One region of the Desulfurispirillum alkaliphilum genome, then DNA from elsewhere that is predicted to be linked to it. Evidence: riboswitches for the same ligand, from Rfam matches in the RefSeq annotation. Region 1 holds a riboswitch; the other holds the start of a gene.
What was found. Region 1 has a riboswitch for S-adenosylmethionine ahead of metX (homoserine O-acetyltransferase MetX). Riboswitches for the same ligand answer to the same signal wherever they lie in the genome.

Region 1 (8,208 bases):
CAGGCGCCGTGGTAGTGGAAGAGGTGGTGGGGTTCGATGGTGCGGGTGGTGTGCTGGTTATCCTGGGGCGAGTGGTAGTCGATGCTCAGCGTTCGGCTCAGGAGCAGGGAGTGGGTGGCGGCGTTGAAGGTGTCGGGGTTGCAGGGGGCCAGGCTGGTGTACTGGCTGGAAAAGAGGTTTCGCAGTTGTTCCGGGTTGAGGGGGTGGATGCTGTTTTCCCGGAAGAGTCGGGTTTCAAAGGCGGCCAGGGCGCGGCTGGCGTGGCCTGCGGTGGCGGATTCCAGCATATTGCGGGCGATGAGCCAGCACAGCAGTTCGTTCTGGCTGAGCCACAGGGGCGGGAGTTGGTAGCTGTGATCGGTGTAGGAATAGCCTTTGTGCTGGTGGTCATATTCCAGGGGCGCGCCGAAGCGGTCGCGGATGGTTTCAATGCGCCTTTGGGCGGTGCGGGTGGAGATTTCAAACTGTGCGGCCAGGGTGGTGGCGTTGGGATAGGCTCGTTGCCGGGTTTGCTGGTGAAACCAGCAGTAGTGTTCCAGTGCGCGGGTGTCGGACATGGCTGCCCCTTGCTGGTACATGGGTGAACAAAATGGGACGCGCAATACGGTTCACATTTGACCGTACTTTGCCGGAGATTGCAAGGCGGAATGTCCGTCGTTACTTCCAGGCCTTGACCTGCCCGATTTTCCCTGTTATAAACGCCCAATAATATTCATCATGAGTAGTGGAGGGAACGGGCCCTGTGAAGCTACAGCAACCTTCTTGTACGGAAAAGGTGCTAAATCCCTCAGTCACTTGACTGGAAGATGAGCTCAGCCGGTACTCAAACCTCTGACTGTCTTGCAGTCAGAGGTTTTTTTCTGGAGTTTTCCATGGATGAAAAAATACTGGTTCAGGCGCGGAATTTCCGTCTTCATCTGGGCGAAAAGGGCTTCTTTCTGGAGTCGGGGCGTATTCTGCCTGAGGTGTCCATCGCCTACGAGACCTACGGCACCCTCAATGCCGACAAGAGCAATGCCATCCTGGTCTGTCACGCGCTGACGGGAAGCGCCCACGCGGCTCACTACCACTCTCCCGACGATCAGAAGCCCGGCTGGTGGGATGACGTGATCGGTCCGGGAAAGACGCTGGACACCAATACATACTTCATCATCTGTTCCAATATCCTGGGCGGCTGCAACGGCACGACGGGCCCCCGCTCCATCAATCCCCTCACAGGCCGCCGCTACGATATCCAGTTCCCGGTGGTCACCATCAAGGACATGGTGCACGCCCAGTGGCTCTTTCTGAAGCAGTGCTTTCAGATCGAGCGTCTGCATTCGGTTATCGGGGGCTCCCTGGGGGGAATGCAGGTGCTGGAATGGGCCATCAGTTATCCGGAAAAGCTGGAGCGGGCCATCGTGATTGCCGCCACGGGGCGTATTTCCGCCCAGGCGCTGGCCATGAACAAGGTGGGCCGCCAGGCTATCATGCGCGACCCCAACTGGAAAAACGGCAACTACCCCGATGGGGCGGGGCCGGTGGACGGCCTGAGCATCGCCCGCATGATGGGCCACATCTCCTACCTGAGCTATGATTCCATGCAGCGCAAATTCGGTCGGGACTTCAAGAAGAATGACGGCCTCTATGACTTTTTCGGCGAATTCCAGGTGGAGTCCTACCTGAATTACAACGGCTATAATTTTGCCAAGCGCTTCGATGCCAACAGCTACCTGTACATCACCAAGGCGATGGATCTTTTCGACGTGGGCATGGGCAACGGGTACCGGGAGATTCTCTCGCGCATCAGGGCGCGTACCCTGGTGGTTTCCATCGCCAGCGACATGCTCTTCCCTCCCTGGGAGAGCGAGGAGCTCTTCCGGGTAATGCACGAGGAGGGGGTCAGCGTGTCCTACTATGAAATGGAGTCCGATGTGGGCCACGATGGCTTCCTGGTGGACTACCATGTGCTGAATCCGGTGCTGGAGAGTTTTATCGGGAGTTGAAGGATTCTGTAACCACAAAACATACACGAAGTATGCGCGAAGAACCTGAGGCTCAGAAGCTCTTTTCCCTTCGCGCTTTTCGTGCATTGCGTGGTAAAAAAATTTCTTATCCGCTGCTGGTCTGAAACCGCTGCAGAATTTGCAGCCGGTTGCCGGTCAGGCCGGGGTCACGATAGGAGCGCGCCAAGGGGCTGCGCTCCTTTTTGCGCTCCATGTCGATGGGGGTCATGTCCTGCAGGGGGATGCGACTGGCGATGGTGCTGCGGCGAATGCCGGGCTGCTGGTTGTGGAAGTCGTAGATCAGGAATCCGTTTTCAGAAAGCCCCATGCGCACGGGGGTGGCCTGGGAGTAGGTGGTCAGCAGGCCAGTGTCCTTCATGAGCGCTGCGATCAGCGCGAAGTATTCACGGGTCCACAGTTCGGGGTTCTTGGCGGGGCTGAAGGGGTCCTGATAGACGATGTCGATACTGCCATGATCAAGTCGTGGCAGGCTCTGCAGGGCGTCGCCGGGCAGAATTTCCACCTGGCATCGCTGCGATGTATGGCACAGGGTGCGGCTGAGTTCCTCTATCAGGGGGCGGTAGTGGTTCAGGTGCTGGGGGTACGGGTGTGCGGGCAGGCTGGCGATGAGCTCGCGGTCGAACTCCGGGGCGATGATGTGCACATGGCCCTGATACTGCTGCTGTTCCAGGTACCACAGGGTGGCCAGGCTGTTGAGCCCAAGGCCAAAGCAGATGTCGAGCACCCTGATGCGCGGACGCTCCAGGGCGTGGCTCAGTTGCAGGCCGGGCAGGACATGCTTCTGCAGCGACTCCAGCCAGGCGCCGTCGCGGGTGGAGTGGTAGTGTTCGTCAAATAAGGGGGAGTAGCGGGTGAAGGTGCCGTCCGCACTGGGGGCTGCCGTGGTGTGCTGCTGCATGGAAAAGGGGTCAGGACTGCTGGGGCTCAAATTTGCTGACGTTGAGTACCTTGAGCAGTTCCAGCTCCTGGAGCATCTGATACAGGTTGTCGTTGCCGACTTTGACGTTGATCTGCACCTTTTTCATGAAGATGAGCTTGATGAAATAGCCGATCACCGACGAAATAATCGTGGACGACTCGGGCAGTATGATGACTATTTCCTTCTGCGCCTTGACGACTTCGTCCAGAGTCGTTTTGATGGACTCATGGTCACTGATGGTTTTAATATTCCCGTATATGGTTATCTGATTGCCATTTACGTCAATGCGCATACATAATCCTTAAAGCGGCTGTACCTTATTCCATAAGGAAATCTGGTATTTTGGGAAATTACCATAATATTTCAGGGTTGAACAGCAAAACGTTTCATTTTGCGGTAAAGAGTCGATTTGTCTACTCCCAGTAACCGCGCAGCCTGGGTTTTGTTGCCACCGGCCTGCGCCAGCGCCTCCACGATGTGCTGGCGTTCGATGTTCCGGCTGCCCAGGGGCAGGCCGGCGGTGTCCGATATCTGACGGGGTGCGTCCAGAGGCGGGCGACAGGAGGCTTCTTCCACAATGCGCATTTTCTCTTCCACCCAGCTGCGCATGGCTTCGGCAGTGATGACGGCAGAAGGGGTTTCAATGAAGATCCGTTCAATGACGTTGGACAGCTCCCGCACATTACCGGGCCAGGTGTAGTTGGTCATGATGGCCATGGCTTCGCTGGATATTTCCAGCACCCGCTTGCCCATGGAGGCGTATTTCTGGTTGAGGCGGCTGATAAAGTGCCTTACCAGCAGGGGGATGTCTTCGCGGCGCTGACGCAGGGGCGGGATATGGATACGCAGCACGGCCAGGCGATAGAACAGGTCGGCGCGGAAGCGCTTTTCCTGGATGGCCTGTTCCAGGGGAACATTGGTGGCAGCCACGATGCGCACGTCGACGGCAAAGGTGGACTCTCCGCCAACCCGCTCCACCATGCCGTCCTCCAGAACGCGCAGCAGTTTGCCCTGGGTGTGCAGGGGCATATCGCCGATTTCGTCCAGAAAGAGGGTGCCATGGTCGGCCCGCTCAAATTTTCCCCGGTGGGTGCGATGGGCACCGGTAAATGCTCCGCGCTCATGGCCGAAGAGTTCCGATTCGATCAGGGTATCGCTCAGGGCGGTGCAGTTGAGGGCCACGAATTCGCCACGAAAGCGACTGAGCTGGTGAATGGCCTGGGCTACCAGTTCCTTGCCGGTTCCGGTTTCGCCGGTAATGAGGATATTGGAGTGGGTCTTGCTGTACAGTTCAATGCGCCGGAAGATGTCCACCATGGCTGAGCTTTTGCCGATAATGCCAAAGAAATCGCTGCGGTATCTGCGGGTGGTTTCGTCATAGCCGATGTGGGTAATGTCGTGCAGGCGCATGATGACCAGCGGGTGGGTGTTCTCCTCGGAGGCGGCAAAGTACTGGGCCAGGACCACCAGCACCTGATCGTGGATCTGCAGGATGGTGTTGCGCTGGGACTGCTGCTGTTGGCACACTTCGCGGGCCAGGCGCAGCAGCTGGCTGGTGTCGGCGGAATCCGGCAGCACGGTACCGGGCTCCAGGATCTCTTCGTCTGCCAGGAGCTTGCGGACCCAGTTGGCGCATACCACGACCCGCAGGCGCCGCTCATCCAGGGCTTCCAGCATGATATCGGGAATACTGTCCACCATGGAGGAGAGCTGATTATAGGGATCGGTAAATTTCTGCAGTTCGTTCATGATTCTCTTCAGACGATGGAATTGTTCAACTCGCGGACAATTTCTATCTGGCGCTGGGCAATGTATTCCTTCAGGGTTTCACGGCTCTGGGTGTCGGACTGGAGCATGACCACCACTTTGCTGATCTTGCCTTCGCCTTCGATGCGGTAAATGCGCCCTTTGGTGGAAATCTGGCTCTCCTGGCCATCTGTGGCGCGGTGGAGCTGCACCCTGACGCTGGCATCCATGCCTTCACGCAGCCATTCGGTCTGGGAGGTGTAGAAGGCCAGGGCCGCCAGGGAGATATCGAATATCCTCTCCTGCAGCGTCTTCCCATCGTATTCCAGGCTCAGGCGCACCCGATCCGGCACCTGCACCCGCACATACTGCCGCTTTTTGGCACTGTTTTCCTCAAAGGAGAAGTCGCGCAGGATCACGCGGCTCTCGTCTTTGTTAAAGCGCTTGACCCGCGCCTGAACAGGCTTGGCGAAAAAATCGCTCTCGATGAAGGCCCGCTTTTCCGAAATGACCGCCAGAAACTGCTTCTGGGGCAGGGCAAATTCCACTTCATTTTCCGATACCAGGCTGACCCGCGCGCTGCCGGAAATGGACATGCCCTTGAAGAGGTTGAAAAAGGTCACTTCCTGATTTTTGGCCTTGACCAGGTCGAAGCTGCGAATAATCATTTCATTTTCTTTCAGGGCTTCCAGGTCGGAGCTGACCACTTCCATGGAGGGAGCGCTGACGATGGTGTTCCGGGCATGGGCACGGGCAGTATCCAGGGCATCGAAGACCTTGCGGCTGAGGGAAGCGGCGTCTTCATCGGAGCCCATCTGAGCGATGCCATAGCTGCAGGTGATGTCCTCCACAAAGGGGAAGCGGTGCCTGGCGATTATCTCGCGCAGGCGGTGGCACAGGTTCTGGACGACGGTGAGGGTGCTGTTGGGGGCGATGATCACCAGCTCTTCCTCATCCCAGCGGCCCAGGAGATCAAAGCCACGGATATTTTTCTGGATCAGTCCCGTCAGTTCCAGCAGCACCTCGTCGGAGCTTTCGCGGCCCATGGTGTTTTCCAGGTCTTCGCGGTAATCGATGGCCAGCATAACCATGGACAAAGAGGTTTTATAGCGCTTGGCGACCTGGATTTCCCGTCCCAGCAGATAGGTGCATTTGGCGCGATTGTGCAGCCCGGTGAGGGGATCGGTGGTGGCCAGGCGCTCCAGTTCCTTGTTCTGCTGCTCGATGTCGGTCATATCGGTCATGGTCATGATAAAAAAGTTCTCCCCATAGGGGAAGCTGTTCATGCGCAGCACGAAATAGCGATCCTCACGGGTGCGACGATCCTGTATCCTGACCTTGCACGCTCCGTGCACTTCCTGGTGCCAGTTGGCGGTACGGGGGAAGAAGCAGCCGTCCTCTTCCAGCAGGAAGTCCCGGATGCTGGCATGCTCCTGGGCGAACTCCTTGAGGCTGCCGTAGCGGAAAAACGAAAGCGCGGCCTGATTGGCGGCAATAATGCCCTTCTCCCCAGCCACGATGATCATATTGTCCTGACTGTCGATGATCTTCTGCATCAGCTTAGTCTGATAGTCGTCCTTCTCCTGCAGCAGGATAGTGTGCAGGGTGCGCCCGATGGCCTCAAAAAGCTTCTGGCGGGTGATGGGCTTGATGACAAACTGGCTGACGCCCACATCAATGGCCTTGATCAGCAGCTCGGTTTCGCTGTGGGCGGTGGTGACAATAACCTGGGCGTCGGGGTTGACCTTGCGGATCTGGCGGGTCATTTCCAGGCCATCCATCACGGGCATCTTCACGTCGGTGATGACGATGTGGGGGCGCTTGACCTTGTAGAGGTTGAGCCCCTCCTGACCATTTTCCGCGGTATAGACATTCCTAAAACGGCGCTGCAGAAACTGGGAGACGTTCTCGCGCACTACGGTCTCATCTTCCACGTAGAGGACGTTGAGCTTCGTCAGCCAGGCTTCACGATTTTCCATGTCATTCTCCTTTGGTAACTCTTCACGGGGTAACGGCACTCGCGCCAGCCTTCCTCCCAGAGACGCTCACTTTCGCCCGTGGTTCGAGTCTCTGCCGCTCGCCATCGGGCTCGCTCGCGGAACACTGGCGCTCCTGCTGAAAAACCGCTGGGTGGCCGTGAATGGCCAGCTCCTTTGAAGGGCTCGGGGCAAGCGGCTATATGGTAATGGTAAAGCGCGCTCCGCAGGCGGTATTCTCCACCCGCAGGGTTCCGTCCATGCTCTTCTCGATGATCTCCTTGGCCATATAGAGGCCGATACCGGTGCCCTGCCCCGGTGCCTTGGTGGTGAAGTAGGGTTCGAAAACCTTTTCCATGGGCTCTGCCCGGATGCCACCGCCATTGTCCTCTATGCTCAACACACATCTTCCGTTGCTTCCGGCAACCGTAACCACGATCAGGGGCTCAGCAACCTTTCGCTCCAGCAGCACATCCTTGGCGTTATTCAGAATATTCAGCAGAACCTGGGCGTACTCGTTGGGATAGCCGGAGGTACTGCACGCCGTGCCTTCTTCATGGTGGTCCATTCGTATCTGTATATTATGGTTGGCGAAACTGGCTTCCACCATACTGAGGGAGCGCTGAAGCACCTCGTAGGGACAGAAGGCCACCTTTTCGCGGTCGGGTTTGAAGAAGTTGCGGAAGTCGTCGATGGTACGGGACATGTACTCGATGGCTTCCGTCGCCTTGGCCGCCAGCTGGTCAAAGTACTCATCGCTGAGCTGCCCGAAGTCACGGGCGTCCTGGATCTCCTCAATGGTCGTCATCAGGGAGGTCAGGGGCTGGCGCCACTGGTGGGCGATATTGCCGATCATCTCCCCCATGGCGGCCTGGCGGGACTGGGCCAGCAGCATCCGGTCCTTTTCCTGCAACTCCTCATGGGAGCGTATGCGCTCTGTTATATCATAGCAGGTACCAATATAGCCCACGAAATTCCCGTTGAGGTCATAGAGGGGACGGCCAACGTCCAGAATATGCCGGTACTCGCCACTGCGGTGCAGCATGCGATACTCCAGCTTGAAGTCCGTGCGAACGGTAAACGCCTGCCAGTAGCTGCGCTGGTACTCCTCTATATCGTGGGGATGTATGGTCTGCTCCATGGTGGCGCCATTCTGAAGGGTCGTTCCGGCGGGCACAAACGCAAGCCAGGTGCTGTTGAAGTAATCAAAATGGCCGCTGGCATCGGCCCGCCATACCATGGTGGGGAAATTATCCAGGATGGACAGGTAGAAGTTGTGGGCCCGGAGCAGATCGGTCTCCACCTCCTTGCGCTCGGTGATATCCCGACTGACGGCCAGTACCGAGTCAAAACACAGGGTCTGGTCGCCGGGCAGCAACTGGCAGGCCATGTCCAGCTCCGGCGTAATGCGGCACTCAAAGTACTGCAGGCCGGCTATTCCAAAGCGGCTGAATTCGACATTCACCGGGGTACCCAGACGAAAGACTTCCATGATCGCATCTTCCAGCAGCTCACGTAACTCCACGGAATAGTCCATCTGGCCCATGGTTTTCCCCACATA
Region 2 (8,208 bases), 1.5 Mb from region 1:
CCGCAGCAGCTCACTGGCACCGATATACTCCTCAATGCATACCGCAGGCAATCCGTCCTGCTCACAAAATACCCGCAGATCTTCGGGAACGCGATAGCGCACAGACCCGGAAAAGCCGACAGCGCCAGCACCAAGAGCTACATAGGGCAAGCCGCTCCAGTAAAGGCTGTTATGCTGAGAGCGCCGCCCAGGACGGGCAAAGTTGGCGATTTCATACCACTCAAAACCCCTGGCGACAAGGGCGTCGCGAGCGTGACTGAAGGAGTCATGCTGAAAATCACCATCCAGCTCTGCCGACAGGGGATGGCCCGCTTCAAGACTCAACATGTAGACAGAGACATGATCCACAAACTCAAAGGAGGCGAGGTCCCGGAGTACCTGGTCCACCGGCGCACCAGGTACTCCGGCCATAAAGTCTACTGCTACCTCCAGTCCAAGCCGCTGCCCTGCGCGCAGAACCGCCGGAAAGTCCGACGCCATTCGATGCCGCCGCCCAAGCAACTCAAGAACGCGCGGCTCCATCGACTGCACGCCAACACTCACCCGCGTAACATGGGCTGCCCGCAGGTCCCTCAGACAGGCCACATCAACATCAGGATTGCACTCAACGGTCACCTCCATGGGCAGACAGCCAAGACGCTGCTTCAGAATATGTGTTACGGAAGCAAAGAAGGATGGCGGCAGGAGCGAGGGGGTGCCACCACCGAAATAGAGGGTGTAAGGAGGGGAAAGGGCACCGAAATCAACCTGTGTCAGTTGATGGATCAGCGCCCTGGCATAGGACTCACGGGTGCCGCCATCGGCCACCGCCGAATAGAATGTACAGTAGGCGCATTTGCTGCTGCAAAAGGGCACATGCAGATAAACGCCAAACTTCGCCGTTGTCATTTACTGGGTGAGCTGTCGGATCATCTGCTCAGCCAGTGGCAGTACGGGGTGATCGGGGAACATGTTTGCCGTGTAGTTCAGTACATCCAGTGCTTCGGCATACTTGCCCTGTCGCTCAAGGGCGAAGCCCTTTTTCAGATAGGCATCGGGGGTTTTGCTGCCATCGGGATACTGGCGCGTCACCCGGTCAAAGTATTCAAAGGCGCTCACATAATCATTCTGGGCGTAATAAATTTCGCCAATCCAGTAGAGGGAATTATCGGCCAGGTTGGAGGTGGGGAAGTTTTTAAATACCTGATCAAAAGCAATAAGCGCCTGGGGAAACTCGCCAATACGGTAGAAATTCATGGCCTGGTCATACAGGGGAGAGGGATCAGAGCTGTAGTCCTCAAATTCAAACTCCACTACGGGGGCCACGGGACGGGTTTGCTGGGGCTTCGGCGCAGCAGGACCGGTGGACGGCTTCGCCACTTTGGTTGACTTCTTTTCTTCTTCAGCTTTTTTCCTGGCCTCTTCAGCTGCGGCTTCAGCTTCAGCGGCTTTCCTCAACTGCTGCACCTGCTGACGCAGCTGTGCATTCTGGGTCTTTAACTCAGTCATATCCTGATTCGCCGTCGTAGCCATGGAGCGCAGATATTCAACATTCACTGTCAGATTGTTGAGCTGCTGACGAAGGGCCGCGTTTTCATGGGCCAGGTTCTGGTTCACACGGTGCAGATTGCCCACATCCATGCGCAACTGATCCACCTGCACCTGCAAAGGTACCGAATGGGAAGTCGCGGGCTCCTCTGCGCCGCCACGCAGTGCCGCGCAACCCGTCATGGCAGTAACCAGCAGACCTCCACCTATCAAAAAAGCCAGAAAACGCATTCTCTTCTCCATGGCATAACTCCCCGATATACTGAGTGCTGCAAAGACTTTATCAGATTCCATCACGCATTCAAACGATTTTCTCCTATGCGTATCGGCAGTCCAGGCCAAAATCTTCAGTTCCACCATGTTTTCACCCGTGGAAAATATCCATCCCGCGAAACTCTCGCCAGGCGACAATAGAGAACACTCAAGTTCCGCATCTTACCGCCTTGAATTAAGACATCACGATAATGATATTTACCACCTGAAAACAGTATTAACCTTGCATACTTAGCTCATCTGATATTTCTCTTTTCGTTTCGTAACCATTCACGGCTACCCTGCGTTTTTTTCAGCAGGAGCGCCAGTATTCCGAGAGCGAGCCCGGATGGCGAGCGGCAGAGACGTAGGTCCTCGGACGAAAGTGAGCGTCTCTGGGAGGAATGCTGGCGCGAGTACCAACACACACTTCGTTTCTAGATATTGTCCTTTTTGACCGCGCAAAAATGCGCCCCCCCGAACGCCCGTTTTTCCGGCTCGCCTGACCCCTGCCTCCCTGCAGCGCTGCCGGACCACTCACTTCCTGTGAGTGTCCTGTTCAGGTCTTGCCAGCCAGGCGTCACACTCACCGGACGGGCTCAGGGGCGAACGGCCTGTTTCTGCATCACCCCGTGTACTGGTCCAAAGTGGCAAAAAACTCATTAACAAGATGAAGGTAATGTCAAGAGACGCAGCCTGAGCAGAGCTATTTCCGCCATTCCAGCATGACATCAGTGTCGGCGCCGATAACCTGCCGTTTCGGGGTGCGAACGTTGAGATAGAACTTGAAATATCTGCATTATAAGAAAAAACAGAATCTCTAGTATTTCGCTTGAAATTATAGTTTCTCCTTGACATTTTCCGCAGCGCCCCCTATCCTCTGCCCACTTGACGTCTTTATCAAGAGTGGCGGAGGGACAGGCCCGCAGATGCCACAGCAACCATCCTGGCACCACCAGTGCAGGGGATCGGTGCTAATTCCTGGCCATAGGCACTATGGCGAAGATGAGGACGGTGCCGGTTTTTTTGCCCAAAACCCCACCTACTCATCCCCAAACCACCCAAAGGGGGATGAATCCATGACCACACAGCAGCTTTCCACCCAGACTATCCACATTGGCGTCGGTAAAGACAGCGCCACCGGTGCCATCAGCTACCCCATTTACCCCAGCGCCACCTACCGCCATCCCGCTGTCGGCCAAAGCACCGGCTTCGACTACACCCGCTCCGGCAACCCCACCCGCAACACCCTGGAAGCAGGACTGGCAAACCTGGAAGGCGGCGCCCGCGCCCTGACCTTTGCCTCGGGCATGGCCGCCCTGACCACCCTCTTTCTGCACTTCAAAAGCGGTGACCATGTCATCGCCTCCCAGGACATCTACGGCGGAACCTACCGCCTGCTGAGCATGGTCCTCAATAATCTGGGCATCAGCGCCACCTACGTGGACACCACCGATGCCAGCGCGGTCAGTGCCGCCATCACACCCGCCACCCGCGCCCTGCTGGTGGAAACTCCCGGCAATCCCCTCATGGGCATCAGCGACCTGGAAGCCCTGGGAAGAATCTGCCTGCAGCACCAGATTCTCTTTCTGGTGGACAACACCTTTATGACCCCCCTGCTGCAAAAGCCCTTCGCCTTTGGTGCCGACGTGGTCATCCACAGCGGCACCAAGTACCTGGGCGGCCATAACGACCTGTGCTCTGGCGTACTGGTGGCACGCACCGCCGAAATGGGCGAACGCCTCTACTTCCTGCAGAACTCCACCGGCGCCATCCTGCCCCCCCAGGACAGCTGGCTGCTGCTGCGCAGCCTGAAAACCCTGCCCCTGCGCATGGAGCGCCACTGCCATAACGCCCTGCAGGTTGCCCAGTGGCTGCAGCAGCACCCCAGCGTCCAGACCGTCTACTATCCCGGCCTGGCAAGCCACCCCGGCCACACCCTCGCCAGACGCCAGGCCAGCGACTTCGGCGGCATGCTCTCCTTCCGCGTGAAAGACAAAAGCATTGCCCACAACGCCCTCGCCCGCTTACAACTGATCAGCTTCGCCGAAAGCCTGGGCGGCGTGGAAAGCCTCATGACCCTCCCCGCCATCCAGACCCACGGCGACATCCCCGAACCGGAACGCCTGAGACTGGGCATTGACGAATGCCTGCTGCGCCTCTCCGTCGGGGTGGAGGATGTACAGGATATTATCGCCGACCTCAAGCAAGCATTAAACCAATAAAAATGACCTCACACAAAGGCCACAAAGACACCAAGGAAAGACCGCGAGAAGCATGGCTATTTCCATGCTCTCCCCCTGAGCCCGTCCGGTGAGTGTGAAGCCTGGCTGGTAAGACCCGCACGGGACACCTGCAGGAAGCAGGTGGTCCGGCAGAGCTGCAGGGATGCAGGGGTCAGGCAACGCAAAGAGACCCAGGTGCAAGGCGCGGGCAAAGCCAGGAGCGAGGCGTACTCCCTGTACGTCGCAGTGACGAGCGATGACCGGCAACGCAGCAGATGGGCCTTTTTGGGCAGCCTGCTGCCGGATCTCCAGAACAGGCGAGCAGGCGATCCGCAAAAACGGGCGTTGGGGGCGCGTTTTTGGATACTTTTTGCGCGGTCAAAAAGTATCATGCTCAATGACAAATTCTAAAATTACTCATACTTTGCATCAACCTTGCATACACGAACAACCGAGACCCGCTCTCGACAGGAGGCCCTATGCCAGCACCCCATCACCCCCATAAACCCGCCACCCTCCTCGTTCACCAGGCCGTCGACCGCGACCCCCACACCGGCGCCTCCGCCGTGCCCATCTATCAGGCGTCCACCTTCCACCACCCCAGCGGTGAGTGCGGACAATACGAGTACAGCCGGGGCGCCAATCCCACCCGCGAGAACGTGGAGCAGACCATCGCCCTGCTGGAGGGCGGCATCCAGGGCTTTGCCACCAGCTCCGGCATGGCAGCCATCGGCGTTGCCCTGAGCCTTCTGCACAGTGGCGACCACCTTATCGTCCCCAGCGATCTCTACGGCGGCACCTACCGCTACGTCACCAGCGTCCTGCCCCAGCAGGGCATCCAGTGCTCTTTTGTCAATACCGCAGATCTCGAAGCGCTGAAAGCGGCCCTGCAGCCCAACACCAGAGGTATTCTGCTGGAAACGCCCTCCAACCCCCTCTTCACCATCGCCGATATCCGCGCTGTGGCAGAGCTGGCCAGAGAGAGAAATATTCTCACCTTTATCGACAACACCTTTATGACGCCCCTGTTGCAACGGCCCATTCCCCTGGGCATCGATGTGGTCATCCACAGCGCCACCAAGTTCCTGGGCGGCCACAGCGACCTGCTGGCCGGGCTGGTAACCACCGCCGACCCCGAGCTGGCCAAAGCCCTCAAGCGCTTCCATAATTCCTTCGGGGCTGTGCTCTCCCCCTTTGACAGCTTCCTGCTGGCGCGGGGCATGAAGACCCTCAAAATCCGCCTGGAGACCGCCCAGAGCAATGCCGGCGACCTGGCTCTGCGTCTGCAGCAGCACCCCAGCGTGTCAAAAGTGTATTACCCCGGCCTCAGCGACTTTACCCAGGCCGATACCCACTTCCGTCAGGCCGATGGCCCCGGTGCCGTACTCGCCTTTGAACTCGCATCATCGGATCAGGTAAAGGCCCTTCTGCGCAAACTGCAGCTGCCCATCATCGCCCCCAGCCTCGGTGGCGTGGAAACCATCGTCACCCACTGTTGGAGCATGTCCCACGCCGCCATACCCGCCGAGGTCAAGAAGGAAATGGGCATTTCGCCCACCCTGATCCGCCTGTGCGCTGGCATCGAAGACGTGGATGACCTGTGGCAGGATCTGGAGCAGGCACTGCACACCCCAGGCAGCTGAAAAACGCCTCTGTGCCTGCTGGTCAATACAGCGTGAAGAGTTACAGCAGGCTTTCCTTTGCGCGAAAAATCCGTTACAAGTTCTTCCCATGAAAACCCCGTTGCGCTTCATCATACTGCTGCTGAGCGTTGTCATGCTGAGCCAGCCTCAGCTGGCGCGGGCCTGCGCGCTCTGCTCCGCCTTTGACGGCGTGGTCTTCCCGCGCTTTCACCTGGAAATGGAGGACGACGTTCTGCACGCGATCCAGGTCACCTGGCGCTTTTCCCCTTCCTTCACCGAAGTCCTGCGTCACCTCAGCAGCGAAGCACCCGACGCCAACCAGGCACGGCAGAGGCTCCTGCACGCCTTTGAAGCCGACATCGTCCCCTACGAATACCTCACCCGCATTACCATCAACAGCCAGCCGTTTCCGGTGCGCGCCGTGGAAAATTCTCACTTCACCTTTGAGGGGGATGTTTCCGCATACCACTTTACGATCCCCATCCATATGCCCGTCAGCGGTGAACTCAGCCTGGAACTGGAATTCTTCGATCCCCGCCGCTTTCTGGGCTTTTTCTTCCGCCCCGAGGGACTCAGCCACACCATTCCCGAAAATTACGGCGTTGAGCACAACCTGAATTCCTACCCCCATACGCTGGTGTTGCGCATCGCCCCGGGCATTGCCAGCACAGAAACGGAAGTTGCCGTCACGCGCGACGACTCCCCGGCGGGCTGGTACGACCGGATGCTCGACTCCCTGCGCCAGACACTGCGCATGGCCAGCGAAACCATTCAGTCCCATATGCGCGCCATCCGCGACGAAGGCAGCGTGGCGGCGGCTCTCTCCCTGATCATCTTCTCCTTTTTCTACGGCCTGCTCCACGCAGCCGGCCCTGGCCATGGCAAAAGTCTGGTGGCCTCCTATTTCCTCGCGGGGCACCACAACTACGCCAAGGCGGCCTCCATGGCCCTGTTCATCGGCATCGTCCACGTCTTTTCGGCGTTCATCTTCACCTTTTTCCTGCTGCACCTGCTGAACATGCTGCTGACCACGGCCCTCCACCAGACCACCAACCTGCTGACCCCCGTTTCCGGTGCCATCATCATACTGATCGCAGCACACCTGGCCTACACCCGCCTGCGAGCCCGCTGGAAAGTCCGGCAGCAAAACAGCTCCGGCTACCCTCAACCCCACCATGGCCTGCACCAGGGCCATGCCTGTGGCTGCTCCTCCTGCAGTGGTGGAGGACGCACTTCCGACGCCATGCTGGTGATTTCGGCAGGTATTGTGCCCTGTCCCGGCACCATCACCATTTTCCTCTTCGCCCTCTCCATGGGCCTGTACACCATTGGTTTCCTGGCCGCCGCCGCCATGAGCCTGGGCATGGGCATTATTATTTTCGCGGCGGCAGCCCTGAGCATCATTGCCAGAAATGTGCTCAGCCATGCCTTCCAGCCCCTGGCCACCTTCGTGGAATATACCAGTATCATCTGCATAGCCCTGCTGGGAGTGCTGCTGATACTGAGCAGCATGGGCTGAATCTGTCACGACTGTCCACGGAATTAGTGGTGCGAAACTTTACCACTTGCTCTATACTCACGCACAACGGTTCGCAAAATGAACCATGTTGCTTTTGCCACGGTCACTTACCTTATCTCAGGAGGCCTTATGGACAAACCAGCCTATAATTACGACATTGTCCGCAGCTATACCCACTGGAGTATTCTGTGGGGGGTAGTCGCCATTCTGGTTGGCATACTGATTTCCTTCCAGTTCGTCTTGCCCCAGCTCAACTTCGCCCCATATTTCACCTACGGACGCCTGCGACCCATTCACACCAATGGCGCCCTGCTGGGTTGGACCCTGTGTGCCATCTTCGCCCTCTATTTTTATATGGTACAGCGCCTGTGCCGCGTCCCCATCTGGAGTGAAAAGCTGGCTCGCATCCAGCTGTGGCTCTTCAACAGCATTATCATCCTGGGCGTCGTTACCCTGCTGCTTGGCTTCAACTCCACCAAGGAGTACCACGAGCTGGAGTGGCCCCTGGATATCCTTGTGGTCGTCATGTGGGTGATGTTCGCCGTGAACATCTTTATGACCATTTTCAAGCGCAAAGAAGAGCAGATGTACGTGAGCCTGTGGTTCATGATGGCCTCCATCGTGGCCATCGCCATACTCTATATCGTCAACGGCCTGGCCGTTCCCGCTTCCCTGTTCAAGTCCTACTCGGTCTTTGCGGGAACCAACGATGCCAATGTGCAGTGGTGGTATGGCCATAACATGGTAGCCATGCTGCTGACAGCACCACCCCTGGCCGTCTTCTACTACTTTCTGCCAAAATCCACCGGTGTGCCCATCTACAGCCACCGCCTCTCCATCATCGCCTTCTGGAGCCTGATCTTTATGTACCTGTGGACCGGTGCCCACCACCTGCTGTGGACCCCCGTTCCCGACTGGGTACAGACGCTGGCCATCGCCTTCTCCATCATGCTCATCGCGCCTTCTTGGGCCTCGGTCATTAACGGTTATCTCTCCATGAATGGCCAGTGGCAGCAGATGCGCACCAACTACCTGGTGAAAT

Region 2: linked by a shared signal. The riboswitch ahead of ACZ46I_RS06485 (trans-sulfuration enzyme family protein) and the one ahead of metX (homoserine O-acetyltransferase MetX) in region 1 are both predicted to bind S-adenosylmethionine.

Annotation. Positions count from the first base shown of each region.
Region 1 covers NZ_AP042405.1:2,873,675-2,881,882, forward strand. The annotation lists gene ACZ46I_RS12885 (helix-turn-helix transcriptional regulator) at 1-557, opposite strand, end outside; SAM riboswitch class I at 710-813, shown strand; gene metX (homoserine O-acetyltransferase MetX) at 873-1,985, shown strand; gene ACZ46I_RS12895 (tRNA (5-methylaminomethyl-2-thiouridine)(34)-methyltransferase MnmD) at 2,092-2,934, opposite strand; gene ACZ46I_RS12900 (hypothetical protein) at 2,915-3,217, opposite strand; gene ACZ46I_RS12905 (sigma-54 interaction domain-containing protein) at 3,289-4,674, opposite strand; gene ACZ46I_RS12910 (response regulator) at 4,683-6,650, opposite strand; gene ACZ46I_RS12915 (PAS domain S-box protein) at 6,847-8,208, opposite strand, start outside.
Region 2 covers NZ_AP042405.1:1,422,755-1,430,962, reverse strand. The annotation lists gene ACZ46I_RS06495 (coproporphyrinogen-III oxidase family protein) at 1-888, opposite strand, end outside; gene ACZ46I_RS06490 (tetratricopeptide repeat protein) at 889-1,770, opposite strand; SAM riboswitch class I at 2,674-2,791, shown strand; gene ACZ46I_RS06485 (trans-sulfuration enzyme family protein) at 2,859-4,004, shown strand; gene ACZ46I_RS06480 (trans-sulfuration enzyme family protein) at 4,484-5,647, shown strand; gene ACZ46I_RS06475 (HoxN/HupN/NixA family nickel/cobalt transporter) at 5,736-7,166, shown strand; gene ACZ46I_RS06470 (cbb3-type cytochrome c oxidase subunit I) at 7,296-8,208, shown strand, end outside.